4 regions of the Geobacillus sp. E263 genome follow, and region 4 is predicted to be linked to each of the others. Evidence: riboswitches for the same ligand, from Rfam matches in the RefSeq annotation. Region 4 holds a riboswitch; each other region holds the start of a gene.
What was found. Region 4 has a riboswitch for S-adenosylmethionine ahead of FNL97_RS13875 (bifunctional homocysteine S-methyltransferase/methylenetetrahydrofolate reductase). Riboswitches for the same ligand answer to the same signal wherever they lie in the genome.
Positions count from the first base shown of each region.

Region 1 (7,833 bases), 280 kb from region 4:
AGTTGTGATAAAATACGGTCTAATTCTGTTTGCAGCGCTTCTATTCCGACGCGGTCTAAGTAAGCTAAGAACGTTTCGCCCGGCAATTTGGTTTCTTTGAAATAAGTTAATAGCTGCAAAAGTACTTCGGAAATTCGTTCCGCGTCTACTTTTCCTTTTAATTTTTGATTGTATTTGCCGCCGTTGAGCAGCGTGCCGCCGACGTAAATTTCAAACGCTTCAATCATGCCTCTGTCTTTTGTTTTTGTTTTGATCCCTTGTAGGCCGATGTCTCCAATTTGCCGTTGACCGCATGAGTTAGGACAGCCGACCATATGAATCCGTACTGGAACGTCCAGTTCCAAATGTTCGTCTAAATATGCAGCGACGCGCCGCATCCGTTCTTTCGTCTCGACGAGCGCCAAATTGCAAAATTCAGTGCCGGTACAAGAGACAGAATAGCCGGTGAATGTTTTCGGACGGATCGAAATCCGCTCGAACACTTTTTCTTGTAATACAGCGTCAACATATTTATCTGGAATATTTGGAATAATTATGTTTTGCGAATTGCAGGTGCGGACTTCGCCGTTGCCGTACTGACGAGCGATTCTTGCGATTTCGAATACTTCATCTGCGCTTAAACGGCCAACTGGGACATTAAAGCCAATGTAGTTTAATCCTTCTTGTTTTTGGCGATGAACGCCGTAGAAGTAGCCGGGGTTCCAGCCTTTTTGTACGTCTTCGCCTTTCGATGGGAGCGGCCCAGTAAGCTCCATTAATTTTTCTTTAAATTTATCGACGCCCCAGTCAGCGACAAGGAATTTGAGACGGGCGCGGTGGCGTTTTTCGCGATAGCCGTAATCACGGAAAATCGTTGTAACAGCGACAGCGACATCTTTGACGCGATCTGGCGTCACGAACACATCCAACGTTTGGGCAAGATATGGAGCAGACGATAAACCGCCGCCGACTTTCACGTGGAATCCAAGCACTTCTTTGCCGTCGATCACTTTTTTCGCCGGTGTAAACGATAAACAATGGATTTCCGCGTTAACTGTGTTGTAGACGTTTGCGCTGATCGATATTTTATATTTGCGCGGCAAGTTGGAGAAGTCTTCGTTACGTTGGAAAAACTCATATACTTCACGAACGATTTCTCTCGTGTCAAACAGTTCGTCCGGATCGATACCAGCAAGCGGGTTGCCGACGATGTTGCGGGTGATATCGCCGCAAGCTCCAGCGGTAGATAATCCAACCCGTTTTAAACGATCAAAAATATCAGGAATTTGTTCGATTCGCAGCCAATGGAATTGAACAGATTGACGGGTTGTAATGTCAAACAAACCGCGTCCGTAATCACGGGCGATGCCTGCTAACGTTTCGAGCTGCTCGTTAGATAAAATTCCGGAAGGAACACAAACGCGCATCATAAAATAGCCATCTTCTTTTGGGCGTTGCAGGTAAAGCCCTGCCCATTTGAAATAATCCCATTCTTCTTGCGGAATGGAAGAGAATCCATGCTTTGCATAATAAGGAATATCTTCAAAAATTTTTAGCCCGTCTTTTTTGAGCTTTTTTAATTCCGTTTTGTTTAAATTCGGGTTATTTGCCCATACTTTTTCGTATGCCATTTAAAATTCCCCCTTGATAAAATTTCGATCGCGCAAGTAAGCAAGCACTTGATTGGCGCATTCATCGATCGTGTAGCGATGTGTTTCAATCGTTAATTCCGGAGAGACAGGCGCTTCATACGGAGAATCAATCCCGGTAAAATCGCGAATTTCTCCGTTTCTTGCTTTTTTATACAATCCTTTTGGATCGCGTCTTTCACATTCTTCTAACGGGCATTTCACATAAATTTCGATAAACTCATCTTTTTCTACTAAATGCCGAACAAGTTCACGATCTTGAGCAAAAGGAGAAATAAATGCCGTTAAGACGAATTGCCCGCTGTCAACAAACAGCTTGGCGACTTCGCCGATACGGCGGATATTTTCGGTGCGGTCTTCTGCAGAGAAGCCAAGGTCTTTATTTAAACCGTGGCGTATGTTATCGCCGTCTAACACATAATTTTGAATGCCAAGATCAAATAATTTTTTTGACACGGCATTGGCGATCGTCGATTTGCCGGAGCCGGAAAGCCCGGTAAACCATAAAATGCAGCTATGATGCCCATTTCGTTTGCGACGATCTTCTTTTGTAATCGCGGTTTGGTGCCAAACGATGTTCGTGCTCAATTTTCTTCCTCCTTTAACGAGTAGATTGGGATACAGCTTCGCGCTGCTGCAACCCTTTCATTAATACTGCAACTACTTCCGGGCGGCTAAACGTGCTCGGCGGCACTTGGCCGTTGCGCAGCATTTCCCGCACTTTTGTGCCGGATAATACAACATGGTATTTTGAATCATGCGGGCATGTTTTCGTCGACGCCATGCCTTCGCATTTCGTGCAATAAAAGCTATGTTCGAAAAACAGCGGCGTAATGCCCAGTTCTTCCGGTGTGAAATTTAAAAAGATTTTTTGCGCATCATACGTGCCATAGTAATTGCCGACGCCGGCATGGTCGCGGCCGACGATGAAGTGGGTGCAGCCGAAGTTTTTGCGCACCATCGCATGGAAAATCGCTTCACGCGGTCCGGCGTAGCGCATCGCTGCTTGGAACACTCCTAGAAAGACACGATTTTGCGGATAGTAGTTTTCCAACAATACTTGATAGCTTTCCATGCGGATGTCTGCTGGAATATCGTCCTCTTTTGTTTCACCGACAAGCGGGTTTAAAAAGAGACCGTCGACGATTTCGAGCGCGCATTTTTGGATGTATTCATGGGCGCGATGGACAGGGTTTCTCGTTTGAAAACCGACAACGGTTTTCCAGCCAAGCTCGGCAAAACGCTTACGTGTTTCGGCCGGATCGAAGTAGAATGGAGCGAAACGCCCTTTATCAGTGCGTTTTACTAATGTAATCGGGCCGCCTACATATACATTTGGCTTTTCAAATAGTTTCCGTACGCCTGGATGTTTGAGTTCATCCGTTTTATAAACGAGAAGTGCTTCTTTTGTTTTATCAGGTTGATAGATTTCTTGAATATCAATGACTCCATAGACTTCTCCGTTGTAAACGAGTTTGGCCGTTTCGCCGACGGAAAGCTCTTTTGCTTTTTCTTTTGTTACAGCAAGTGTAATGGGAATGCTCCATACGGTACCGTCGGTTAAGCGCATCGTTTCAACGACAGAGTCATAATCGTCTTTGGTCAAAAATCCAGTAAGCGGACTGTAAGCTCCCGTTCCGATCAGTTCTAAATCACTTAATTCGGCATTTGTCAGCTCAATTTCTTTTGTCAGTGCATCCAATGGGTAGTCAGGATTCCATCGATTGATTAATGTACCTCCGTGTGGAATGCTTAAGCTCATTGTTCATAACCCCCTGGAATTAGTATTTCATATAGGAAAACTATGATTTATGATTAAATGCCACCGCCGTTTTCATGCAACGATCGTTTTTCTTCCGTTATGGTTTTTTTCAGGCTAATGATGCCAAGGGTGGCAAGACAAACGCTGCAAATAGCTATGATCGTGTAAAGATCGCTATCAAGAAGCAGCTTGACAAGGCTGTAGGAAATGACTAGCGAAAAAATCGGCGATACGAACCAAACTTTTAAAAGCTGAATAACGATTCGTTTTTGCCAAATGTAAAAACCGTTTTTCGCCGTCCCGATGCCGATAATTGCTGATGTTGTAATTTGCGTTAATGGCACCGGCAGTCCGAAAATGGACGAAACAATGACAAGTATCGCTCCAGTGCCGGAGATAGCACTGCCTTCAAACGGAGAAAAGTTCGTAATTTTTTTCCCGTTTGTTTCTAAGACTCGTCTTCCCAGTAAAATCGCGCCAAGAGCAACAAACAGCCCGCCGAAAACAGTCGCGTATGAAACGGAAATCAAACCGGCACCGACAAGCGGTCCGACTGCGTTAGCAACGTTGTTCATTCCGGCGGAGAACGCTTCAAAAAAGCCAGTAATAATGAGAAGCGTCATAAACGTTTTTTGCCATGTGCCTTGTTCTAATTGTGGATATTTTTGCTTTAGCGTTAAAAACCACTTACCGATAAAAAACGTGAAAACAAAGGCAATAATCGGAATAATGATCCATATAGAAACAATAAACACCAATTGATGAAAGTATACTGCTTGATAAGCGATGCCGACGCCGACAACGGACCCGACTGTAATTTCACTTGTGGATAGCGGAATGCCCATGATGTTGGCAGCAAATAGTGAAATGGCCGCTGCTGTCAAAATGATGACGACAATTTGAATCGTCAATATAGATGATGGCACGATTCCTGATCCGATCGTTTTGACAACTTCGCCGCCGCCTAGACTGCCAAGAAAAACTCCTAACCCGCAAAGAAGAAGAGCTGTTGATTTACGTTGGATAGCGCCTGATCCGTAAGCAACTCCCATCGCAGCGGCAGCTCCGCTTGCTCCGATATTCATCGCAAAGAAGAAGGAAACAATAAAAGCAACTGCTAGGAGCATCATCATGCCTCTCCTTATGTGATGTGAAGCCCGCACTCTGTTTTCCCGTGACCGACCCATCTGCCGGAGCGTAAATCATTTGGATCGAGTGCAGGGGACGTACAAGGTTCACAACCAATGCTTGGATAGCCGCGATCGTGAAGTACATTGTACGGAAGATGATGTTTGTATACATAATTCCATACATCTTTCCATGTCCAATGAATAAGCGGGCATATTTTAATCGATTGGAATTTGTCATCTTTATTGATATATTCGACATGGCTGCGTGTTGGCGATTGTTCGCGGCGCAATCCGGAAATCCAAGCGGTTACCCCTGTTAATACTTCGCGCAGCGGAATGACTTTTCGCAATTCACAACATTTATTTGGGTTGTGTTTCCATAATTCATTCCCGAACTGTTGCGCTTGTTCTTCTAGTGATAAACTTGGTTTTTTCATCACGATGCGGAGGAAAGGATATTTTTCTTTTACTTTTTCGATCGTTTCATACGTTTCGCGAAAGTGGAGCCCTGTGTCAAGAAACACGATTTCCGCATCTCGTTTCACTTTCGAAATTAAGTCAATCAAAACAATCCCTTCAATTCCAAAGCTGCAGGCATAAACAACATCATCTTTATATTCGTCGTATGCCCAAGTAAGAACATCAAGCGCTCCTTTTGTTTCATTGTCGTGAGGGAATGAAGGTTTTTCTTGCTCCCATGTGTGATAAGTCAGCATATTGCTCCTCCTTTAAAAATCCTATAAAGTAAAGCGGATTAATCGGCTATATAGTTATAAAAATAAACGACTATTTTCTGTAATGGCGCTATGTCCAGTCATAAAAAACGCTCCCCATTTTGGAAAGAGCGAAAAGGTCGCACACTCACCCTATCTTCCAAAATGGCACCCATTTTGCTGGAATTAGCACCTTACTTTTTCATGAAGCAGGTTGCCGGAGTTCATCGGGCCAGTTCCCTCCCTCACTCTCGATAAGTTTGATGTAATTGATTAAAATTTTAACATAATTCACACAAAAGTCAATCCTAGTTTTTCGATAGGAATTAATTTTTTGCTGATATAACACAGTAGAGGAATAAAGAAATCAGGAAAGAAAAGGGCGGTTTGTTGTCCGACCTTTTCCATGCATGTCAACCGGATAATAGGGAATTATGCAAAACAGAGGATGCAGAAACGCGGATCGGCAATGTTACTTCGACGGTTGTTCCTTTATTCTCTTCACTCATAATCGACATCGTTCCACCGTGGTCTTCGATAATTTTTTTACTGATCATTATTCCGAGGCCAGTACCTTTTTCTTTTGTTGTAAAGAACGGTTTTCCTATTTTTTCTAGCTGTTCTTTTGGAATTCCGCAGCCTTCGTCGATAAAGCGGATAAGAACGGAATATTCATCCTTTTTTTGTGCCTCAATAAAAATATGTCCACCGCTTTTCATCGCTTCCATTGCATTTTTTAAGAAATTAATAAATACTTGCTTTAATCCGTTTTCGTCACATTCAATGAGAGGAAGAGATGGATCAATTTTTGTAATAATTTGGATGTTATGCAAAATACCTTGTGTTTCTAATAAAGTGGTGACATGTTGAAGCAAAACGCCAATATCACTTTTTGTAAATTTGGTTGCTTGTGGTTTTGCCAACACTAATAGTTCGCCTAAAATAAGTTCAATGCGCTGAATTTCTGATTCAATAATGTGAAGGTAAGGTTTTTTCACGTCAAGTTCGAATTGCAATAGTTGTATAAATCCTTTTATGGCTGTAAGCGGATTGCGAATTTCATGGGCGATCCCAGCCGCTAGCTGGCCGGCAACTGAGAGCTTTTCCGATGTTCGAATGAATTCTTCTGTTTTTTTCAGTTCGGTAATATCGGTGAATGTCAATACCGCATCAACGACGGCTCCATTTTCCAAAACAGGCGTTACCGTATAGGAAACGGGGAAATGGGTACCATCTTTTTTCCAAAAAATATCTTCACTAATATGATATGTTTTCCCATCTTGAATGGCGAGATCAATTGGGCATTCATCAATAGAGTAAGGAGTTCCATCTTTTTTCGTATGGTGAATGATATCATGCGATGCTTTTCCAATGGCTTCTTCCGCTTTATATCCCGTCATTCGTTCTGCAGCTGGATTCCAGAAAACGATATTTCCATGTTTATCAATCCCACAAACTCCTTCAGCAATAGAATTTAATATGAGTGTATGTTTATGATATAAGTTTTCCAGCTCTTTTCGGTAGCGATTGAGTTCCGTCATATTTTGGCCAATCACATAAATTCCTTTCAAGCGATTTCCATGAATTATTGGAATGGTTTTAAAATGCATGTCAATAATTTTTCCATTTTTATGCTTTACTTGTAAATCATATTCACAACTTTCTCCTTTTAATGTTCGTTCAAATTTTTTTTTTGCTTTTTCAATTTGGTCTGGGGCGATAAACTGAGTAAAATGTTTGCCAATATATTCGCGTGGTTTGTATCCAAGCATTTTTCTTACTTCAGGGTTGCCGGATATAAGTAGCCCATTTATGTCTAGCAGAAGAATCACATCAGGGTATTCGAAAAAAAGACATTTATGACATTGTTTATTTTCTTTTAATAAGCGGCTAATGATAAATGCGGACGCTGCCAAACAAAAGGCGCTGAGCACAGCAACGATGGAGCTGAACAAAAATCGAGTGAAAGAATCCGCCATATGGGGAAAATGTATTGACCAAACCACAAGGCTGATGATGCATATGATTGCTGCTGTAGAGAGCATGTAAATAGGAAATGTGTGGGCGAATAGTATTTTCAATAATATGTAAGAAACGATTACGGTAATGAAGAATAATAGAATGATAAATAACACGTAATGAATACCGCCAGAGATCATTTTTATTCTCCTCTCCCGCCTTAAAACATTAGAACTTAGACATAATTATACGAAAATAAAGATAATTTGAGTAGAACCAATAAAAAACGCTGCCCAAAGCGAAAAGGACAGCGATAGATGTTTCCGCCTTACATGGATACGTAAGTATGGTATTGTACATAATGAATCATTGAAAAGCGACGTTTCCTTCAGCATTTTTTACTTTTTGCGTAAGTTTCCTAACTCCTCGGCGATGGCCTGCATCTCGCTTGGGCTAAACGTATTTTTTCTCATCACCATTTCATAAATGTCTTTTAGCTCATCATACCATTCCTCGGAGAAGTGGGAAGGTTTAATCGCATCAAAATTTAATACTTTTAGCTTTTCTTTTATTTTTTCTACCATGTACGCTACGTTTTCTGCCGACTTTTTGGATAAATCCATTTTTTTGCTCCTTCCTTG
Region 1 covers NZ_CP041632.1:2,983,695-2,991,527, reverse strand. Annotated here, with positions in the region: gene FNL97_RS15390 (nitrite/sulfite reductase) at 1-1,610, opposite strand, end outside; gene cysC (adenylyl-sulfate kinase) at 1,611-2,216, opposite strand; gene sat (sulfate adenylyltransferase) at 2,230-3,390, opposite strand; gene cysP (sulfate permease) at 3,444-4,517, opposite strand; gene FNL97_RS15370 (phosphoadenylyl-sulfate reductase) at 4,532-5,236, opposite strand; SAM riboswitch class I at 5,384-5,494, opposite strand; gene FNL97_RS15365 (PAS domain-containing sensor histidine kinase) at 5,647-7,392, opposite strand; gene FNL97_RS15360 (DUF1128 domain-containing protein) at 7,591-7,815, opposite strand.
Region 1: linked by a shared signal. The riboswitch ahead of FNL97_RS15370 (phosphoadenylyl-sulfate reductase) and the one ahead of FNL97_RS13875 (bifunctional homocysteine S-methyltransferase/methylenetetrahydrofolate reductase) in region 4 are both predicted to bind S-adenosylmethionine.

Region 2 (7,833 bases), 1.4 Mb from region 4:
AGTGGCCCGGCTCCAATTTTTTAATCCCAGCGGACATGGTCATTGGCTCAGGCACATATTGGAATGTTAAATAGTGCTGCAGTGCATTATAATCAAGAACGTCGTTTTCCATCGCATGCAAAATGCTTTTCTTTTCCGATGCAAAAAACGTACGACCCGCTTCTTCTAAGTAGAAAAACGGCTTAATGCCGAATGGGTCGCGCGCGGCAAAAATCGTTTTTTCTTCTTTATCCCAAATGACAAACGCAAACATGCCGCGAAGCTTTTCTACCGCTTTTTCTTTTTCAGCGCTGTAAAGAGCGATAATGACTTCCGTATCCGAGTTGGTTGCAAATTCATATCCTTTTTCCACTAATTCATCCCGCAGCTCAAGGTAATTGTAAATTTCGCCATTAAAAATAATCCAATACCGCTCATTTTCGTAAGAAAGCGGCTGATGACCTGCTTCTAAATCAATGATGCTTAAGCGGCGGAACCCGAAATGGACATATTCATCAAAATAGTATCCATGATCGTCCGGACCACGATGTGTAATCATATCATTCATCTCTTCGAACGTTTTCTGCCATTGTTCGTCTGGCATTTTCGGCTCATCATGAACGCATCCGATAAACCCACACATGTTTTGTTTCACCTGTCCTCTTATATTTACCCTATTGGTTATACCATACATAATAGGAATATAGCATTTCGTTTACTCTTTTGAAACAAATTGTTGCCAATCTTTTCTGCAGAGCAGTCAAAGCAGATGCTTTTTCGTTGCGTTTGCCCTTGATTTTGCCAAAAAAAGAGAGCTACATAACGTAACTCCCTTTTCTGTTTGTTATTGCTTTGCTAACGCAAGAGCTTGCTCTTTCAATGTTTCCGCTTTATCAGTGCGCTCCCATGGAAGATCGATGTCCGTGCGTCCGAAATGGCCATAAGCCGCTGTTTGTTTATAAATTGGGCGGCGCAAATCTAACATTTTAATAATGCCAGCTGGGCGAAGATCAAAGTTGTTGCGCACCACTTCAATTAAAATATCTTCGGATACTTTTCCGGTTCCGAACGTATCAATGGAAATGGAAACCGGTCTTGCAACACCGATCGCATATGCCAACTGCACTTCACATTTATCCGCAAGTCCTGAAGCAACAATGTTTTTCGCTACATAACGCGCTGCATAGGCTGCGGAGCGGTCTACTTTTGTCGGATCTTTACCAGAAAACGCACCGCCGCCATGGCGAGCATAACCGCCATATGTGTCAACGATAATTTTCCGTCCTGTTAAGCCAGCGTCGCCTTGAGGTCCGCCGATGACGAAACGGCCTGTCGGGTTAATAAAATATTTTGTGTTTTCATCGATCAGTTCTGCTGGTACAACCGGCTTAATGACATGTTCTTTAATATCGCGCTCAATTTGTTCTTGTGTAATTTCCGGATGATGTTGCGCTGATACAACGATCGTATCAATACGCACTGGTTTTCCATTTTCATCGTATTCTACTGTTACTTGTGTTTTGCCATCTGGACGCAAATATGGCAAAATGGCTTCTTTCCGCACTTCTGACAAACGGCGTGCCAAACGATGCGCTAACGAAATCGGAAGCGGCATTAATTCTTTCGTTTCATTGCAAGCAAATCCAAACATTAACCCTTGGTCTCCAGCACCGATCGCTTCAATTTCCTCGTCAGTCATCTGACCTTCGCGGGCTTCTAACGCCTTATCGACTCCCATTGCGATATCTGGAGACTGTTCGTCAATCGATGTCAATACAGCACAAGTATCGGCATCAAAACCATATTTCGCACGAGTATAGCCAATTTCGCGAACCGTATCGCGGACGATTTTCGGGATATCTACATATGTTGATGTCGTAATTTCTCCACTTACGAGCACAAGCCCTGTTGTAACGCTCGTTTCGCATGCGACGCGAGCATTCGGATCCTTCTCTAAAATGGCATCTAAAATGGCATCGGAAATTTGGTCACAAATTTTGTCAGGATGACCTTCCGTTACAGATTCCGAAGTAAATAAACGTCTTTTTTTTGACATTCGTCAGTTTCCTCCTCTTTTCATAATCGAACGTCTAAATATTGTATTCCTGCAAACTGCAGATGATACGGTACTCATTCCCTTTTATTATAGCTTTTATATATCTTGACACATAGACATATAAAAAAACCTTTCCTGTAATTTTGAGGAAAGGTCATTGCAATCATATTGCTCCTTTCACTCTTATCGCTCAAGGACGTTGCCTTGCCACAGGTTAGCACCATTTCACACATTTCCAGTTGTGACGGTTGCTGGGTTTCATCGGGCCTGTCCCTCCACCGGCTCGGGATAAGAGTATCCGTTCAATGAGTTATCATATCGTAATTAAATAAAGAAAGTCAACAAAATTAGACAATTTTTTTATGAACAAAAATGAGAAAAATAAAAGAAAAGAAATTGTCACAAATAGTATGGACTAATAATAAAAATGTGTTATACTATTTTAAGGAGACCATTTCAATAAAAAGGAAGGTTTTGTACATGGGAGTCGCTAATATGACAAGTAAACTTACCACATTATTACAACAGCCAAATGTGTTTCATAATTTATCGGTAGCACAGCTTGTAGAAAAAGTGTTGCAACGAAATGAAGGTCGGTTGACAGCTACCGGAGCAGTTGCGGTAACGACAGGAAAATATACAGGTCGCTCTCCAAAAGATAAATACATTGTAGAAGAAGCTTCGACGAAATCAAAAATCGATTGGGGGACGACGAACCAGCCGATTTCTGAAGAAGTTTTCGAAAACTTATACAATAAGGTAATTGACTATTTAATGAAAAAAGATGAAATATTTGTTTTTAAAGGATTTGCCGGCGCTGATCCCAAATACCGCTTACCTATCCAAGTCATTAATGAATTTGCGTGGCAAAATTTATTTGCACATCAACTATTTATTCGCCCAACAGCGGAAGAACTGCAAACACACAAAGCGGAATTCACCGTTATTTGCGCACCAAACTTTAAAGCAGATCCTGCTGTTGATGGAACAAGATCGGAAACATTTATCATTATTTCTTTTGAACGGCGGATCGTGCTAATCGGTGGCACAGAATATGCTGGCGAAATGAAAAAATCGATTTTCACTGTGATGAATTATCTGCTCCCAGAACAAGGAATTTTATCGATGCATTGTTCGGCAAACGTCGGTAAAGAAGGGGATGTCGCATTATTCTTTGGTCTATCCGGCACGGGAAAAACGACGCTTTCCGCCGATCCAAACCGCCGTCTTATTGGTGATGACGAACACGGCTGGTCCAACCGCGGCATCTTTAATATCGAAGGCGGTTGCTATGCAAAATGCATCAATTTATCACGGGAAAAAGAACCGCAAATTTTTGATGCGATCGGATTCGGTGCGGTGCTCGAAAACGTTATTATCGATGAGCATACAAGACTGCCTAATTATGATGACGCTACGTTAACGGAAAATACCCGCGCTGCTTACCCTATTCAAGCGATTAGCAATATCGTTGATCCGAGCATCGCTGGTCATCCGTCGACGATTATTTTCTTAACGGCAGACGCATTCGGAGTATTGCCGCCGATTAGCAAGCTAACGCGCGAACAAGCGATGTATCATTTCTTAAGCGGCTATACGAGCAAGCTGGCGGGTACAGAACGCGGCATCACTTCTCCGCAAGCGACATTCTCTACTTGCTTTGGAGCTCCGTTTTTACCGCTTCCAGCTGTGCAATATGCGGAAATGCTCGGTAAAAAAATCGTTGAACATAACGTGCGAGTGTTCCTCGTTAACACAGGATGGACAGGTGGAGAATACGGAGTCGGCAGCCGCATAAAGCTTGCCTATACCCGTGCAATGGTGCAAGCAGCTGTCGAAGGAGAACTCGACAATGTCGAAACAGTGAAGGACCCTATTTTCGGTTTAGAAATTCCGATTCATATTCCTGGTGTACCAGATGAAGTGCTGCAGCCAAAAAATACATGGGCCGATAAGCAAGCATATGAACAAAAAGCAAAAGAACTTGCCGCAAAATTCCGGGAAAACTTTCAAAAGTTTAAACATATCGCTCCGGAAATCGAAGCGCTGGGCGGTCCAATCGTATAACTTCCAAGGAGGGAATCATTCCCTCCTTTTTTAGTTTATCGAATGCAACGAAATCAGCTCATACGTTACAATCGTCTGATTGTTGGCAAGTTCCAACTTTTTTACCACTGCTTGGCCGCTCGCTTCGCTTTGCAACGTTCTTCTCACTTCAAGCGGAATATCGATCGGATAAATACGATACCCTTCCTTTTCTAGAATAAATAGATTGTCTTTCACTCGCTTTTCCTTGCCTTTTGTCACAATGAGTGTTTGAAATTCCAGCGGCATGCCCATTGAAACACACCCCTTTTCTTTTTATCGTATCATACATTTGGTTGTCGTTTCATCCATTCCGTTAACCGACGAACTGTTTCGCGGTTATCTTTCGGTGGAAAGTAATGAGTAAAGTTTGGAAAATACCATGCCGTCACTTGTTTATTTGCCTCTTTTAGTCTTTTTTCAAGGCGATACGCGTGTTCAATCGAAACGTTTCGATCTTTCTCCCCATGAATGATTAACACAGGGGCTTGAATCTTTTCGATCTCATACAATGGGGTTCGCCACCGGTAGCGCTCTGGATATTTCGTTGGCGTTCCGCCTATTACCCGTTTCATCATTCTCCGCAAATCTTCTCGCTCCCAATATGTCAATGCAATATCAGATACTCCGCCCCAGACAACGACAGAACAAACCGCAGGCTCCAAAATCGCTGTATGAAGCGCCATCGCTCCGCCGCGAGAAAAGCCAAATACGTGAATGCGTTTTGTATTCACCCAGGGATGCTGCTGCAAAAGGCGGAAACTTGCGAGGGCGTCATACCGATCTTCCCCCACAAAATCTTCATTTCCTTCTCCCCCTTGATTTCCTCGATAAAATGGCGCCATGACAACAAATCCGTACGAAGCAAACTGTGTAATGCGAGATAGGCGCACTTGCCCGACGTTTTTAATTCCGCCGCGCAAGTATAAAAAACCATCGTATATTCCAGGTGTTTTCGGCTGGGCCAAAAAACCTTTAATTTTCAGCCCTTGACATAAATACGTGACGAGAAATACATCCACATGCGGGTTGGGGGAAGGAAATCTATATTGATCCACGATATATCCGTCCATCTCCATATATTTCTTCCTTTCCATTAGGCATTCACACATTTTTGTCTTGCGCATACGATAAGGTGAAGTAAGTTTCATTTCACCTTTCCAAGGAGGTTCCCTGCATGAAAAAGATTGCTATGATATCGCTTTTTCTCTTCCTTCTTATTATTCCGCTAGCTGCTTGCAACAAGCAAACGAAGGAAGAAATAAAGACAGTACGTGTTGCGGAAGTAACTCGTTCGATTTTCTATGCCCCGCAATATGTTGCCCTATCGAAAGGATTTTTTAAAAACGAAGGATTAAAGGTCGAACTCACCACAACATGGGGCGGCGATAAAACGATGACAACTCTTCTTTCGGGAGGAGCCGATATCGCCCTCGTCGGTTCAGAAACATCCATTTATGTCTACAGCCAAGGAACAAATGATCCAGTCATTAACTTCGCGCAGTTGACGCAAACGGATGGAACTTTTCTTGTCTCCCGCAATAAAATTGAAAACTTTACTTGGGACCAACTTAAAGGTAGCACATTTCTTGGCCAGCGCAAAGGCGGTATGCCGCAAATGGTCGGAGAGTTTGTCTTGAAAAAGCATGGCATCGATCCACATAAAGATTTAAAACTAATTCAAAACGTCGATTTTGCTAATATCGCGAACGCATTTGCCAGCGGTACAGGTGATTTCGTCCAACTATTTGAACCAACAGCAAGCATTTTCGAACAGGAAGGCAAAGGGTATATTGTCGCATCATTTGGCACGGAATCCGGCCACGTCCCGTATACGACTTTTATGGCAAAACAAAGCTTTATTAAAAACAACAAAGATACGATCGAAAAATTCACACGCGCACTTTATAAAGCCGAACAATGGGTGGAAACACATAGCGCAGCAGAAGTGGCAAAAGCAATTCATCCTTACTTTAAAGATACGGATATTCAAATTATCGAAAAAGTCGTCGATCGTTATAAAAGCCAAGGGACATATGCGACAAATCCGGTTCTTGACAAAGAAGAATGGAATAATTTGCAAAACATTATGGACGAAGCGGGTGAATTGCCAAAACGCATCGATCATGAAACACTTGTCGACAATTCATTCGCGGAAAAAGTGATGTCCAAATAACGAAAGCGGGTGAAAATATGAGTTTTTTAGCCGTTGACCGCGTTTCCCACACATATTTTACGGAAAAAACAGCCGTTATCGCCCTTGAAAATATATCGTTTACAGTAGAGAAAGGGGAATTTGTCTCCTTTCTCGGCCCTAGCGGCTGTGGCAAAACAACGCTGCTTTCGATTATCGCCGCATTAATCCAGCCGACAGAAGGAGCGGTTTTCGTCGAAGGAAAAGAATTGGACCGCGCTCATCCAACAGCTGGATACATGTTGCAGCAAGACTATTTATTTCCTTGGAAAACGATTGAGGAAAACATTTTGCTTGGCTTAAAAATCATGGGGACATTGACGGAAGAAACAAAAAAACGGGCGCTGGATTTGCTTGCCTACATCGGTTTAAAAGGGGTCGAAACACATTATCCAAATCAGCTCTCAGGCGGTATGCGTCAGCGCGTCGCACTCGTAAGAACTCTTGCGACAGACCCAAAAATGTTACTTTTGGATGAACCGTTTTCCGCTCTCGATCACCAAACGAAATTAAAACTGGAAGAGTTAGTGTGGCAAACACTAAAGGATTACGGAAAAACTGCGCTTCTTGTTACGCATGATATCAGTGAAGCGATTGCGATGAGCGACCGTATTTTTCTGTTTTCCGCAAAACCAGGGCGAATCGCGCGCATCTTTATTGTTCCCGATGAATTGCGCCGTTTATCTCCATTTGCGGCACGTCAGCACCCGCAATTTTCCTCGCTATTCCAATCCATTTGGAAGGAGCTTGATCAACTTGAAACAAACAAATGAACACGTTCGTTCTCTTCATCAGCAGTACATCGCCACATTGAAAAAAGAAAAGCGGCTCATCCGCTTTTTTCAGTTCATTATCTTTGTCTCCTTTTTCCTGCTATGGGAGGCGGCAAGCAGATATAACTGGGTCGACCCGCTTTTGTTCAGCTCTCCGTCAGCGATTTGGAACTTATTTGCTCAAAAGATTGCGGATCACTCTCTTATTACCCATACGCTCGTCACGTTGTTTGAAACCGTATTAGGATTTATTATCGGCACGTTGGCAGGCGCATGCTTGGGCGCTCTCCTATGGTGGTTTCCGCGCCTATCGAAAACGCTCGATCCATATTTAGTCGTATTTAATGCCATGCCAAAAGTAGCGCTCGCTCCCATTCTCATCGTCGCGCTCGGTCCGGGATTTACTTCGATTATCGCAATGGGAGTCATTATCTCTGTCATCATCACAACGATCGTCGTTTATTCTGCCTTTCAAGAAGTGGATGCCAACTATCTCAAAGTGCTAAAAACATTCGGCGCTACCCGCTACCAATGCTTCAAAGAAGCGGTATTGCCGTCATCGTTTCCTACCATTATTTCTACGTTAAAAGTCAATGTCGGTTTATCGTGGGTCGGAGTCATTACCGGCGAATTTCTTGTCTCGAAACAAGGGCTTGGCTATATGATTATTTACGGGTTCCAAGTTTTTAACTTTACGCTTGTCTTAATGAGCCTGCTTGTCATTGCGCTTTTATCGACCATTATGT
Region 2 covers NZ_CP041632.1:667,255-675,087, reverse strand. Annotated here, with positions in the region: gene asnB (asparagine synthase (glutamine-hydrolyzing)) at 1-622, opposite strand, end outside; gene metK (methionine adenosyltransferase) at 824-2,035, opposite strand; SAM riboswitch class I at 2,216-2,330, opposite strand; gene pckA (phosphoenolpyruvate carboxykinase (ATP)) at 2,516-4,102, shown strand; gene FNL97_RS03465 (DUF2584 domain-containing protein) at 4,133-4,375, opposite strand; gene FNL97_RS03460 (alpha/beta hydrolase family protein) at 4,405-5,193, opposite strand; gene FNL97_RS03455 (ABC transporter substrate-binding protein) at 5,298-6,296, shown strand; gene FNL97_RS03450 (ABC transporter ATP-binding protein) at 6,314-7,087, shown strand; gene FNL97_RS03445 (ABC transporter permease) at 7,071-7,833, shown strand, end outside.
Region 2: linked by a shared signal. The riboswitch ahead of metK (methionine adenosyltransferase) and the one ahead of FNL97_RS13875 (bifunctional homocysteine S-methyltransferase/methylenetetrahydrofolate reductase) in region 4 are both predicted to bind S-adenosylmethionine.

Region 3 (7,833 bases), 720 kb from region 4:
CAAATCAAATACGGATTTCCAGGCTTTAAACAACAATTCAATTTGCCAGCGCAGGGAATAGAGCTCATAAACCTGTTGACCATCAAACGACTCTTGTGGTAAATTCGTCAGTAAGATGTGGTATTTCTTTTGTTCGAGGGTTTGGCGTGCCAGCGCCTTCCCTTTTCTTTTTTCCTTTTTCCGCACATACGCCATCCGTTTTTGCCATTCTCCCGCCGTCAGACGGCGGAAAACCAACCGTGGAACATACAAGCGTTCATGTCCGATGTATACATGTTCCATTTCCACTGATTCCCCTTCCTCTAATTGATTCCCAAGGGATTCCCAATCCCATTCCTTCCACTGGCCATTCTCCTTGATATACACTTTCATATCGGAACGGAGCCGAGTAATATAATACGCTCCGCGGGCGTCGATCTCGGCCAGTGCGGCAACGGAGAAAAAGCCCAAATCCCGAATACATAGGTCATTCGGTAAAATCGTATGCTGGGCATGATAGGCAAAACGAGCGTCCGAGTCATTGGCCGATTGAACGCATAGCTGAAGGCAGGCGCCGGATAACAAGTCATATTCAAACTGAATTTTCACCCCCGACGAAACGGAACCTCGATAGTCTTCCCCATAGTCAGCGGGAACCAAAAAGCTGGTTGAGTCCAAAATCCGCAGGCGGGTAAAACAAGTTCGATAGGTCTCCATGGCTGACAAAAGCAATGGACGTTGATGCAGGAGGAGAAGGAAAAACACTTCTCGCAAAAATGCCACGGCCCGATCGGTAAAACGCTGATTCAAGCCTTCGCTTGAAAGGGAACAGCCATGCCAGAGCGTCAAGGCCGCACACAACCGCTGAAGCGACTGTTTGGCCAGTGAGCCATCTCCCCATGCACAGAGAGTCAGAAAGGCTTCCGCCGTTAACGAACGCTGCCGCCGGATAAAGCCTGTTTTCCGTGCGAGACGGGTTAATTCTTCGGGAGAAAAGAGTTGACGAATGGTTTGAATCCATGCTTTCATTTGTTTTTCCATGAAAAAAATCCTTTCTAACGTGGAGTGTTCGTTAGAAAGGATACCATGTTTTTGACGATGCACAAAGACCAAAATTCTTAACTTGATGGGTATGGGAAATATCCCCCCCTCTATTCTAAATCCATTTCAGAGATACCCTATCTATCTTACATTACACAAAATTCTTGACGGTACCGCGGCATTTATGTTTTTTAAAATAATTAATTCCTATATGTTTAATATGATTAATATTTGCTAGTAATTTTATGATACTTTGTTCAAAAAATCAACCTATAATTTTAAGATAATTCTAAAACGTTTGTTTGGAAATCCAGATAGAACACATTGAGTATTCCAAGGGCATTCTTATTCGTTATTGCTTAACTCCAATCAACTAAAATTTGCTAGAAGGCTTTTGGTATATATGGTAATATTTTTACACTGATATGCGAGGTTGGTTGTTCGATTTTGATACAAAAATCAAGGAGGCAAACGGTGATGCGGTTAACAGAGGAGGAAGTACAAACCCTTTTACACGAGATGGAAGGTTGGAAGTTGGTGGAGGAGCGATGGATTGCGAAAAAGTATCGCTTTCAAGACTATTTGCAAGGAATCGAATTTGTGCGGCAAATTGCGGCCATTTCGGAAGAAGCAAACCATCATCCGTTCATTTCCATTGATTATAAGTTAATCACGGTAAAGATTTCGTCTTGGCGAGCGAAAGGACTCACGAAGCTCGATTTCGAACTGGCGAAAAAATATGATGAGGTTTACGACAAAATGAAATGATCAACGCAGAGTAAGAGGGGAAAGCAATGCTTTTGAAATGGATTCGATGTGAAGTGGAGGAAGAGAAGAAAGCTTTGTTTTCCGCCGCGCAAGAAAAATGGCGCGATTTGAAAGGATGCCCTGGTTTTCTCGGGCAAATTGGCGGCTGGAATATTGCAAAGCCACAAGAAGCGTGTATATTGGCGTTTTAGGAAAATCTTGATTTTTATCAATCCTTTATTGAGTGATAAACATGACGAAATTTTTGAACAAAGCAGGCAAGAAGGGACGTATTACAAAACTAGTTTAATAGAAGAATTTGTTGAAAAACTTATTTTCCATGAAAAGCTAATGCCAATCGAGATACTCCATTCATCGCAGGATTTTGTATTGACTGGAATCCTAGCTTTTCTTTTCGTGTTCATCCTGCTGGCTTGGAGGAAACAAAAAACAAATAATCGGTAAGAAAATACAGAAAATTCATTGACTTTTATGGGCAAAGAAAATATCCTAATTATAAAGTTTGAAAAGCAGAGGAGAGATGAGTGATGAGTTTAGTTCAGCAAAGAAGAGGTTATTTCGGAGAATTTGGCGGAAGCTTCGTGCCGCCAGAGTTGCAGGAAGCGCTTGATTATTTGGAGGAGCAATTTCTCAAGTACAAAGATGATCCAGCGTTTAACGATGAATTTAAGTTTTATTTAAAAGAGTATGTCGGCCGTGAAAATCCGCTTACATTTGCGGCTCGGCTCACTGAACGTTTAGGCGGGGCGAAAATCTATCTAAAGCGCGAAGATTTGAACCATACAGGTTCGCATAAAATTAATAACGTCATCGGACAGATTTTGCTTGCAAAACGAATGGGGGCGAAACGCATAATTGCCGAAACCGGGGCGGGACAGCATGGTGTCGCCACTGCAACGGCTTGCGCGATGTTTGGCATTGATTGCACCATCTACATGGGCGAGGAAGATACAAGGCGTCAGGCATTAAACGTGTTTCGCATAGAGCTTTTAGGAGCAAAAGTCGTTCCGGTATCAAAAGGACAAGGAAGATTAAAGGATGCAGTAGATGAAGCGTTGAATGACTTTGTGCAAAACTATAAGGATACGTTCTATTTGCTTGGTTCAGCGGTTGGACCTCATCCGTATCCAAGTATCGTTAAACATTTTCAGTCTGTCATAAGCGAAGAAAGCAAACGGCAAATTTTAGAAAAAGAAGGACGTTTGCCTGATGTTGTCATCGCTTGCGTTGGCGGCGGAAGCAACGCGATTGGTGCGTTTGCCCATTATCTTGATGAACCAAGCGTGCGTCTGATCGGCGTCGAGCCGGAAAAAGCGGCGACACTTACCAAAGGTGTCCCGGCCGTGCTTCATGGGTTTAAATGCTTAGTATTGTTGGATGAAGAAGGAAATCCTCAGCCGACTTATTCGATTGCCGCCGGTCTTGACTATCCAGGAATCGGCCCTGAGCATAGCCATCTGAAAGTATCCGGACGTGCCGAATATTATACGGTGACAAATGAGGAAGTTCTTGAAGCATTCCAGCTTTTGTCGAAAACGGAAGGGATTATTCCAGCGCTTGAGAGCGCCCATGCGGTTGCTTATGCAATAAAATTGGCACCAACATTGGATAAAGATCAAATTATAATCGTTAATCTTTCAGGGCGTGGCGATAAAGACGTTGAGCAAGTGTTTCATATGTTAAAGTAAGAAATACAAACGCCGCCAAAAGCGCGGCGTTTCAACGATTTTGTCAAACGACAGAATCGTTTTTTTTATATATGCTGAGAAAATAATTAAGAAGAAGCTGCTTCCGTACTACTGCCAATCTAACCTAGAGATTCAACAAAATCGTTAAACTTATGAATCAGAGGAAAGAGAGAAGGGAACAACGATCTTTTTCTCCTCCCATATTCTTTCTGAAGTGCAAAAAATGTGTGATCGGGTCGCCATTATTAAGGAAGGGGAGCTTATTAAAGTAGAAACGATTGAAAATCTCACGAAGAACAATTTGAAAAATATCACGATTACCTTTGACCAATCGGAACCAATCGACTTCAATCTGGAGGGAGTAGTGAAGAAAGAGGTAAACGGCAATGAAATGACGCTGCTTTACAGCGGGGATATGAAGGCGCTTCTGCATAAATTAAATACTCTGCCGGTCAAGGATCTATTAATCGAAGAACCGACTCTTGAAGAAGTATTTATGCATTACTATGAAAAGTGAGGAAGGGAACGAAAATGATTTTTAAAAGAGAATTGAAACGGAATTTAAAATCATTGATCATTTGGAGCATCGTCCTCAGCGGACTTATTTTGTTGACATTAAGCATTTATCCTCAGTTTGCCGAGCAGCAAAAAGAAATGACCAAACTGTTTGAGGCCTATCCGGAATCGATTAAAAAAGCGTTTGGAATGAATGAGCTAAATATGGGAGATTTAATGGGTTTTTACGGGATAGAAATTTATATGATGACTACCCTTTTAGGAAGCATATACTCGGCAATTCTTGCATCCAATATTCTGGCCAAAGAAGAAAATGAAAAAACGATTGAATTTTTGTTATCAAAGCCTGTCACAAGAAGCCGAATCGTAACGGAAAAACTTCTGGCCGTTTTGGTAAATATTTTGATTTTTAACGTAGTTTCAGCCGTAGCAAGCATCATTGGATTTCAATTTGCAAAAGACCCGGATGTCCCGACAGACACATTTAGTTTATTAATCGCCGCAACGATATTGCTTCATTTGACGTTCGGTGCAATTGCGTTTATGTTGTCGTCGATGATGAAAAAAACAAGAAACATCCTTTCGATCTCACTGGGGATTGTCCTAGCTGCCTACTTTATGAATGTGATGGCAGGGATATCGGAAGACTTAGAGTTCCTAAAATATATAAGCCCGTTTAAATATGTCGACGCCGCCTCCATTATTAATGATAACGAGATTGAGCCTTTGTATATCTTTATTATGGCTGCGGTTATTTTGATTAGTATCTTCGCTTCATATATGGTATATAAAAAGAAAGATATTGCAGTCTAATGAAATTAGAGGTGTTAAAATTGTATTCAGCATTTGAAAAGCAGCCTAAAGAGAAAAAAGACTTGATCATCAAAGTGGCCATCGAGGAATTTGTGAAGAATGGTTATGAAAAAGCCTCTACAGATGTTATTACGAGACGGGCGGGAATTTCCAAGGGAATCCTTTTTCATTATTTTAAGAGCAAGAAAAACTTATACCTTTATTTAGTGAATTATGTGAAGGACTTTCTGACGGAACTAGCAATGGAAGAAATGGAAAAAATCCAATCTGATGATTTCTTTGAAAGGATCAAAGAAATCGTCCTGTTGAAACAAAAACTAACGGTTCAGTATCTCCAAGAAACTCAGTTTATTACGGATGCCTTTACTAATCCTCCAGTGGCAGTAAAGAAGGAAATGGAAGAAATTATTAAGAAACATTACGAAGCTTATCAGGAAGATTTTTTGCTGAAGCATGTCTATATTAAAGATCTGATCCAAACGGAAAAACTTAGAGAGGATATTTCCGTGGATACCGCGATCCGCATGACGATGTTTATCGTTGAACAGCTGACGAATAAGTATCTGACTCTCTACAAAAATAAGCAATTTGATTTTATTCATAATCCCGAGTCTTTAATAAAGGAACTTAATGATTATCTTAAGATTGTGAAATATGGGATCTATAAACCAGAATAAACTATTGGCACCTTTCTCCCGCGGTGAAAAGCCGCGGGATTTTTGCATATTATTGATGTTACACAAGTATTATTTTATATTTGTTGAAAATTTTTAAAAATAAGACATTTTCAAGGTGTATTGCGTAACAGATGAATATGTTGTAATCTTTTATTTGTTTTATATAACGAAATACAACCGCTCATCTTCTTATCTAGAGAGGCGGAGGGACTGGCCCGAAGAAGTCTCGGCAGCGGACTCGTTTTCGAGTGCTGTGCCAAATCCAGCAAGCATTGTGCTTGAAAGATAAGAAGGGTTTCTTATATAGATACGTATAAGGCCTCTTCTTATGTTCAGATAAGAAGAGGCCTTTTCTCTAAGTGGAAAGCTCCTTCAAAAAAACATAAAATGAGGTGGAAAGAGTGGAGTTAAGAAAAGGCAATCTATTTGCGTTATTTCCGTTTGTGGTCTTTTTAGTGTTATTCATTGGTGCAGGCGTGGTTACAGGCGATTTTTATAAATTTCCAGTCATTGTAGCAATTTTGATTGCGGCAAGTATTTCGTTGATGATGAATCGGAAAGAGTCTTTAACGAAGAAAGTGGAAGTGTTCACAAAAGGGGCTGGAAATGCCGATGTCATGTTAATGGTCATCATTTTCTTATTAGCAGGAGCATTTTCGGAAGTAACTAAAAAAATGGGGGCTGTTGAATCAACGGTTAATTTAGCTCTTTCCGTTGTTCCGCAAAATTTATTAATAGCCGGTCTATTTGTCATTGGATGTTTTATCTCCATTTCGATGGGAACGTCCATGGGAACGATTGTAGCGTTAGCGCCGATTGGAGTCGGAATTAGTGAACAAACCGATATTTCTTTGGCATTATCTATGGCAGCTGTCATTGGCGGTGCTATGTTTGGAGATAACCTATCTTTTATCTCTGATACAACGATTGCGGCAGTTCGTACACAAAATACAAGAATGAAAGAAAAGTTTAAGGTGAACTTTTTCATTGTTTTACCAGCGGCAATCATCACCATCGTTCTATTCTGGGCCATTACTGCTGGAGAGCAAGCGGAAATTACGAATCAATCTTTTCATTGGATGAAAATTTTACCTTACCTTGGTGTATTAATAACAGCATTAATGGGCGTTAATGTACTAGTCGTGTTAGCAGGCGGTATTTTATTAGCAGGAATCATCGGTCTTCTTGATGGAAGCTACAGTGCAATGGGCCTCATTCAAGCCATCGGTGACGGGGTCGCCGGAATGCAGGAATTGTCATTGCTTGCGATCTTAATTTCCGGTATGGTGGAAGTCATTAAACATAACGGTGGAATCGATTATTTACTTCAATTAGTAACAAGAAATGTAAAGTCAAAAAAAGGGGCACAATTCGGCATCGCGGGATTAGTGAGTTTAACCAATCTTTCAACAGCAAACAATACGATCTCCATTTTAATTGCTGGTCCACTTGCAAAAAACATTGCTGATCAATATGACATTGATCCGCGTAAATCTGCCAGCATATTGGATATTTTCTCATGCTGTTTCCAGGGGCTCATCCCATATGGTGCGCAAATGCTTGTGGCAGCAGGTGTTGCTTCCATTTCACCATTAAGTATTTTGCAGTATTCGTTCTACCCATTCTTAATTGGAGTTTGTGGCATGATTGCGATTGTGTTTGACTTTCCAAAATTAAAAACACAAAAAGAAGTAAAGGCAGACTTACAAGCGAATAAAGCGGTATAATGAAAAGGTCTCTGATGTGGAGACCTTTCTTTATAGGGGGGTCTGACTTAGAATATGATTAACACAAACGGTCGTTTAGAAAGGTGATGAAGAATTGTTCATCCAAAAAGACAACCAAGCAATATCAATGAATGATCTTGTGTGTTAGTATCTAGATGTAAAGTGGGAGAAGAGCTCCTATAAACTATTGCAATCTGGTTTTATTCATTATGAACGCTTTCAGAAACCAAAACCAGTGTGCACAGATTTTTAAGCTGAGAAAGGATGTTCGTCATTCACGAGAACATCCGCCGGAAGCCCACTGCTTTAGCTGTGGAGGAAGGCGGGGTTTATATTTTCAATATATATTGAATTTTTCGTTCAATGTAAGTACACTGGATTTAGAAAGGTAGGTGAATCAAGAATGCTCTGCACTCTCAAGATTAAATTAATGCCAACTCTTGAACAGTTTCATGCGCTGCTGGAAACAATGAAACGGTTTAACCAAGCATGCAACTATATTAGCGAGATTGCTTTTCGCTCCAGAACCTTTTCCAAAACGAAAATCCAGCGGCTTTGCTACTATGACGTCAGGGAAAAATTTGGCCTCTCTGCCCAAATGACCGTTCGTGCCATCGGCAAAGT
Region 3 covers NZ_CP041632.1:1,980,014-1,987,846, reverse strand. Annotated here, with positions in the region: gene FNL97_RS10280 (IS4 family transposase) at 1-1,020, opposite strand, end outside; gene FNL97_RS10275 (4a-hydroxytetrahydrobiopterin dehydratase) at 1,498-1,788, shown strand; gene FNL97_RS10270 (DUF4937 domain-containing protein) at 1,815-1,979, shown strand; gene trpB (tryptophan synthase subunit beta) at 2,316-3,476, shown strand; partial or broken gene FNL97_RS10260 (ATP-binding protein DrrA1-3 family domain-containing protein) at 3,637-3,993, shown strand; gene FNL97_RS10255 (DUF2705 family protein) at 4,008-4,805, shown strand; gene FNL97_RS10250 (TetR/AcrR family transcriptional regulator) at 4,805-5,482, shown strand; SAM riboswitch class I at 5,669-5,774, shown strand; gene FNL97_RS10245 (Na+/H+ antiporter NhaC family protein) at 5,884-7,209, shown strand; gene FNL97_RS10240 (RNA-guided endonuclease InsQ/TnpB family protein) at 7,613-7,833, shown strand, end outside.
Region 3: linked by a shared signal. The riboswitch ahead of FNL97_RS10245 (Na+/H+ antiporter NhaC family protein) and the one ahead of FNL97_RS13875 (bifunctional homocysteine S-methyltransferase/methylenetetrahydrofolate reductase) in region 4 are both predicted to bind S-adenosylmethionine.

Region 4 (7,833 bases):
CATTCCTTCTTATACGTCCATCCATCTTTTTGATATACTTTGTCTTCTTTCATTAATCGTCCTAATGCTCGTTTAAAGGCGGCCTTGCTCATATGAAAGCGCGCTTGGATATCATCGGGATCGCTTTTGTCGTGGTATGGCATCGCCCCGCCGCGGCTTTCTAAGTACGTATAAATGGCTGCCGCATCTTCGTCGATGCTTTCATGCTTGCGCGGCAGTAAGGAGACATTGACCGTCCCATCCTCTTTGACGGCGATAATCCGCCCTTCCACCACTTCACCAAGGCGCGGCGCGTTTCGCCACTGGGATTCATGGACAAATCCAAGGTAGCCGACATCAGAGATAAGAAACGCTCCCACCTTAATCACGCGGTAGACGCGCCCGCGAATGTTTTGATTGAACGCTGATTCCGGCGCTTTTACGGCGATTTGTTTCATCGTGTCATCATCCGCTAGTTTAGCAAGCAGCCGTCCGCGTTTATCCGTTTTTAGCGAACAATATAATTGATCCCCTCGCTTCGGCCATTGCGAGCGAAGCGGCGGCAAATCATCGATGGACACGAGCATATCTTTGGAAATGCCAATATCAACAAAAACACCCAATTTCGGAACGATGTCGACCACTTCAACCCAGTCGTATTTGTGGTTCGTAATTTTCGGCATTTTCATGGTAGCGCACAGCTGTCCGTCGTGGTCATGATATAAAAATACCGTTGCCTCGTCGTCGACCGCAAGCGTTGTATTCGCTTCTCTTTTATGCAGCATCACTTCCTCCGTGCCGTTCGTCAAAAAGCAGCCAAACGGCATTTCCCGTTTTACCGTTAATGTCATAATTTCTCCAGGAATTAATCGTTTCATTGCAATCTCTTCCTTTGTCTATATTTTCACGCTTATTATTTCCCACTCCAATGGACAATTCTGCATAAAACACAGTTTTTCCCATCATCACAAGAGCACCTCCACGTCGTTCGGCTTCCCCTCCTTTTCTTGTTGTGTTCCTTGCCACATTTTACTATAATAAAATAAAAAATGCTGGAGGTTGTGTATGTCGAAAGAAAGTTCCTTTGATATTGTATCGAAAGTCGACTTATCGGAAGTCACCAATGCGATCAACATCGCACTGAAAGAAATTAAAAACCGCTATGACTTTAAAGGCAGCAAAAGCGACATTTCGCTAGACAAAGACGAACTCATCCTTATTTCCGACGATGAATTTAAATTGGAACAGCTCAAGGACGTGCTAATTGGCAAGCTCATTAGACGAGGCGTGCCGACGAAAAACATTCAATACGGCAAAATTGAGCCGGCTGCTGGAGGAACGGTGCGCCAGCGCGCCAAACTTGTGCAAGGCATCGATAAAGAAAACGCGAAAAAAATCAATACGATCATTAAAAACACTGGCCTGAAAGTGAAAAGCCAAGTACAGGACGATCAAATCCGCGTCAGCGGCAAAAGCAAAGATGACTTGCAAAAGGTCATCGCTGCGATTCGCGAAGCGGACTTGCCGATTGATGTGCAATTTGTCAATTATCGATAAAAACGTGATGCTACGGGCATTAAACGCCCGTAGCATCTTTTTTCATGCTCTTTTCCTCTATTTTCGCATTAAGTTTTAGAAGCAATTATTCAAAGAAAAAACCTAACCCAACAATACTAGACATAATGATCAACAAAGCAACAAAGGCAATCGGAAGAATGTCCCGCACAAATTGCCCTTCCTGTCCAGACTGGTTCGTGATGGCGGCCGCTAAAGCGATTCTCGATGGAGATGCCATGGTCATGTTCGAGGCGGAGACGTTTTGTGCGGTGGCATATAATAGTGCGGGACTATGTAATTGCTCAGCCATCGTGCTTTGAAAATGGGAAAACATGGCGTTAGCCGCGCTGTTGCTGCCGCTCATAAATCCGCTGATCGCACCGATGAGCGGAGAAGCGATGATAAACCACGAACCTACTAACGCGGCAATATTGGCGGCCAGGAAATTCGTCATTCCCGATCCTTCCATCACGCTCGACATCGCGATAAAACCCGTTGTTGCTATTACGGCGGGATATACTTGTTTGATGGTTTTTCCTGCACAGGTTTTTAGTTGAACGCTAGTTAGCCGATATAGCCATATCGCTGTCAGCGAAGCGAGGAACAGGGCAAAACCTGGGCTATACAACAGCTCCAACCGAAAATGATATTCCGGCCATTGAATAACGAGGATGCTTGTAACTATTCTCTTACATGCAGCAGAGAAATGGGAAACGAATATATATATCGTTAAAACGGCATATGGTACCATTGCCTTCCAAAAGTTTCCCCTCCCAATAACTACATGCGTCGTAGCGGCCTTGCCCCTCTTTTGGCTGATTAACGGCTTTAGTTTCCAATAGGCAATGAGCAAAAAAGAGGCAGCTCCTCCCGCCAATACGCCCGCCAGTTCGGTAGATATATACACGCTGGAAGCCCATGTCACAAATGACAGCACGAACGAAACGATAATAATGGAATCAAAATATTGTCTTATCGACTTTTTGCCGCCGCTAATGGCCACAATAATAACCGCATAAAAAAGAAAAAGCGGCATACTTACTATCGCGCTATACTCCCCCAATTGATGCAAAGGAACTCCCGATAACTCCGCATTAATGACCGTACCGATGGCAAGCGCTCCCCACGGCACGGCCGACTGCGTCAATAACGATAACATCATTGTCTTCGTCGCTGAAAATCCTAGCGAAAGATATAATGGGGCAGCAATCACCACAGCAATGCCAAATCCGCTGACCGCTTCTAGAAAAGGACCTAAAGCGGCAGAAATAAGCAGCCCCTGTTCTGCTTTTGAGCGGCAAAAGCGTGATAAACCGTAGGACATCATATTCATCGCTCCGCTTTCATTTAGCAAGTTGTATAAAAGCAGCCCAAACACTAATACATAAATAACCGTACCGGACAACAATATGCCGCGAATAGAGGAATGAAGCAAATCCTGCACCGATGCATCAAAAGAAAAAAAAGCCAATACGAAAGCCAATCCATACGAATAGACAGCGGTGTACATCGCCGGCATTTTCAGCCAAACCAAGCAAATAAGAGCGAATAAAATAGGTAACCCTGCTAATAAGAAATGAATCGCATCATGCATGGAACATTCCCCCTCCCCTTTTATCCACTATAGTGGATATATATATTATTCTCTACAGAAAAACTATAAGTCAAGACAAAATTTCCACTATAGTGTAATATATAATGAGAGGTGAAAGACAGTCATGAATTTTGGAAAAAACGTGCGAGAAGCGAGAAAGCGTAAATCTCTTTCACTCCAGGCATTATCGGAGCGCTGCGGGGTTAGCCGTTCGATGTTATCGCAAATCGAGAGAGGAGAAAAAAATCCAACGATTCAAGTAGCTTGCCAGATCGCTGAAGGGTTAGATATGACTCTTTCACAATTATTAGGGGAAGATGAGCAAAGCGAAGTCATTATCATTAGAAAAGATGAACGATATGTATATAAAGACGAACGGAGCGGCTTTGAGCGGCATCTTTTATCCCCTTCTTTTCCATCAAAAGGAATTGAGTTTGTTTTCAATCGGATTCCGCCAAAACAAGAGTCCGGTATTTTTCCAAAGCATAAAAAAGGAGTAAAAGAGTATATATCTGTAGCTAAAGGTAAGTTAAGGGTCGTGCTCGGAACCCAGTCATATGACCTCGAAGAAGGAGATTCGATGTACTACGAAGCTGATATGGAACATCGTTTCATCAATATCGGGGAGAATGAATGCCACTACTACCTAGTCATTGATTCCAATCATATACGTTCACTATAGTGAACAACACTACTTTTTAAGCATTATGCTTTTTTCTATTGAGGATAGAATATTTTCTTGAAAACGATTCCATTATATTGAATATTTTCAGAAAATGCTTTACATTATATATTAATTATATCGTTGAAGCGTTTGACTATAACTTCATAGCGAATTTCTTATCAAGAGAGGGGGAGGGACTGGCCCGATGAACTCTCAGCAACCTGGCGGAAGTCAAGGTGCTAAATCCAGACAGGCGAAACGCCTGGAAGATAAGAAGAGACGATACATAAAAAGTCTTCTTCTTATAGAAGGCTTTTTTCTTTTACTATCTTCATAGAACGGGGGAATGAGCGTGGGGCTTTTGCAAGACTTAAAAGAACGCATCCTTATCGCCGATGGAGCGATGGGAACGCTATTATACTCGCACGGCGTCGACCGATGTTTTGAAGAACTAAATTTATCAAAACCGGAAGACATCATTCATATTCATGAGGCATATATCGCTGCAGGCGCAGAAGTGATTCAAACAAACACATATGGCGCGAATTATGTGAAACTTGCCCGCTACGGATTGGAAGATGAAGTGCCATCGATTAACCGGGCGGCGGTACGGCTGGCAAAACAAGCGGCCAAAAATAACGCCTATGTGCTTGGAACGATCGGCGGATTACGGAGCATCAATAAAAGCGCCGTTTCCATCGAAGAGGTAAAGCGGACGTTTCGCGAGCAATTGTTTGTGCTGTTAAATGAGGATGTCGACGGCTTGTTGCTCGAGACGTATTACGATTTAGAAGAATTAGAGACGGTTCTTGCGATCGCGCGCAAAGAAACGGATAAGCCGATTATCGCGCACGTCTCCCTCCATGAAGTCGGCGTCTTGCAAGACGGCACTCCCCTTTCTGAAGCGTTGGCGCGCTTGGAGCAGTTGGGAGCCGATGTCATCGGTCTAAATTGCCGTCTCGGTCCATATCATATGATTCGTTCACTCGAGGAAGTACCGCTGCCGAAAAAAGCGTTTCTTTCCGCGTATCCGAACGCAAGCTTGCCGGATTATCGCGACGGACGGCTTATCTATGAAACAAACACCGATTATTTTAAAGAAACAGCGCTTGCCTTCCGTGAGCAAGGCGTGCGCCTGATTGGCGGGTGCTGCGGCACGACGCCGAAACATATCGAAGCGATAGCAAACGCCTTAACCGATCGGACACCGATTACAGAAAAAGTCGTTAAACAACGTCATGTTCCGATTTCTATCCAAACAAACGAACCAAATGCCGCCCCGCCGCTGCAGGATATCGTACGTAAGCGGCGCTCGGTGATCGTCGAGCTTGATCCGCCGAAAAAATTAGGGATCGCGAAATTTTTAGAAGGCGCCAAAGCGCTGAAAGAAGCGAACATTGATGCGTTGACATTGGCCGATAACTCGCTGGCAACTCCACGAATCAGCAACATGGCGCTCGGCTCCATCGTCAAAGAGCAGCTCGGCATCCGCCCGCTTATTCATATTACATGCCGCGACCGCAATTTAATCGGCTTGCAGTCGCACCTGATGGGCTTGCATACGCTCGGCATCACCGATGTGCTCGCCATTACCGGAGACCCATCGAAAATCGGCGATTTTCCTGGTGCTACATCCGTCTATGATTTATCTTCCTTTGATTTAATCCGGCTCATTCGCCAATTTAACGAAGGGCTTTCGTATTCCGGAAAACCGCTCGGGCAAAAAACAAACTTCTCGATTGCCGCGGCCTTTAACCCGAACGTCCGTCATTTAGATAAGGCTGTAGAGCGTCTGGAGAAAAAAATTCAATGCGGCGCCCATTATTTTATCACCCAGCCACTTTATTCCGAGCGGCAAATCGAAGAGGTGTATGAAGCGACGAAGCATCTTGAGACGCCGATTTACATCGGCATTATGCCGCTAGTGAGCGCGCGCAACGCCGATTTCCTTCATCACGAAGTGCCGGGAATTACTCTTTCTGATGAAATCCGCTCCCGCATGGCGGCATGCGCGAACAACCCCGTGCAATCTGCGCGCGAAGGAATCGCAATTGCCAAATCGCTCATTGACGCCGCCTTTGACTTGTTTAACGGCATCTACTTAATTACGCCGTTTTTGCGCTATGAAATGACCGTCGAACTCGTTCGCTACATTCATGAAAAGGAACAAGCCGCACAAGAAAGGAAGGTACTCCATGGGTAACATCACACTTGAGCAACAGCTCGAAAAAAAAATATTAATTATTGACGGCGCAATGGGAACGATGATTCAAAGCGCGAAGCTCTCGGCCGACGATTTCGGCGGAGAAGCATACGAAGGATGCAACGAATATTTGACGCTCACCGCCCCTCATGTGATCGAGCGCATTCATGAAGCATATTTGCAGGCGGGAGCGGATATTATCGAAACAAACACGTTCGGTGCGACAAACGTTGTATTAGATGAATATCATCTTGGCCATTTAGCGCTAGAGTTAAATATCGAATCCGCCAAGCTTGCCCGCAAAGCCGCCGACGCCTACTCTACTCCCGAATGGCCGCGCTTTGTCGCTGGTTCGATGGGGCCGACGACAAAAACGTTATCCGTCACAGGAGGCATTACGTTCGAACAATTAGTTGCCGCTTACGAAGAACAGGCGCGTGGACTATTGCTTGGCGGAGTCGACTTACTTTTATTAGAAACGTGCCAAGACACCTTAAACGTCAAAGCCGGCTTTATCGGCATTTCCAAGGCGTTTGAAGCGGTCGGAAAAAAAGTGCCGATTATGATTTCCGGGACGATTGAACCAATGGGAACAACATTAGCAGGACAAACGATTGAATCGTTTTTCATCTCCGTCCAGCATATGAAGCCGTTCGCGGTCGGATTAAACTGCGCGACCGGCCCCGAGTTTATGACCGACCATTTGCGCGCGCTCGCTTCCTTGGCGAACACTGCTGTAAGCTGCTATCCGAACGCCGGGCTTCCGGATGAAGAAGGATGCTATCACGAGACACCGGAGATGTTAGCGAAAAAAATCCGACGATTCGCTGAAAAAGGATGGATTAACATCGTCGGCGGCTGTTGCGGAACAACCCCGGAACATATTCGCGCCATCGCCGAAGCGGTCCGGGACATTCCACCGCGGCCAATTCCGAAATCTTTTGACGTTCATGCCGTCTCCGGCATCGATCCGCTTATTTACGATGAAACAATGCGTCCGCTGTTTGTCGGCGAGCGCACAAACGTAATCGGTTCGCGCAAATTTAAACGGCTCATCGCCGAAGGAAAATATGAAGAAGCGGCGGAAATTGCCCGCGCGCAAGTAAAAAACGGCGCGCACGTCATCGATATTTGCTTAGCCGACCCGGACCGCAACGAACAAGAAGATATGGAAAAGTTTATCCAACAAGTTGTAAAAAAAGTAAAAGTGCCGCTTGTCATTGATTCGACGGATGAACGCGTTATTGAACGCGCTCTCACTTATTCACAAGGGAAAGCAATCATTAACTCGATTAACTTGGAAGACGGCGAAGAACGGTTTGAAAAAGTCATTCCTCTCCTTCACAAATATGGTGCTGCCGTCGTTGTCGGCACGATTGATGAACAAGGAATGGCTATTCATGCCGAACGGAAGCTGGAAATCGCCTTGCGTTCGTATGACCTGCTTGTCAACAAATACGGGATATCCCCTCATGACATTATTTTCGATCCGCTCGTGTTCCCGGTCGGCACCGGCGATGAACAATACATCGGCTCCGCTAAAGAAACGATCGAAGGCATCCGTCTCATTAAAGAACGGCTTCCGCAATGTTTAACAATACTTGGCATCAGCAATGTCTCGTTCGGGCTTCCGCCGGTCGGGCGGGAAATTTTAAACTCCGTCTTTTTGTACCATTGCACGCAGGCCGGGCTCGATTACGCGATCGTCAACACGGAAAAATTGGAGCGATTCGCTTCGATTCCGGAAGAAGAAGTGCGGTTGGCTGAAGAACTGCTGTTTAACACGAACGAGGAAACGTTAAATGCCTTTATCCAATTTTACCGCGATAAAACGAA
Region 4 covers NZ_CP041632.1:2,700,103-2,707,935, forward strand. Annotated here, with positions in the region: gene FNL97_RS13855 (CvfB family protein) at 1-857, opposite strand, end outside; gene FNL97_RS13860 (YajQ family cyclic di-GMP-binding protein) at 1,045-1,536, shown strand; gene FNL97_RS13865 (L-lactate permease) at 1,622-3,130, opposite strand; gene FNL97_RS13870 (helix-turn-helix domain-containing protein) at 3,255-3,812, shown strand; SAM riboswitch class I at 3,968-4,070, shown strand; gene FNL97_RS13875 (bifunctional homocysteine S-methyltransferase/methylenetetrahydrofolate reductase) at 4,147-5,997, shown strand; gene metH (methionine synthase) at 5,990-7,833, shown strand, end outside.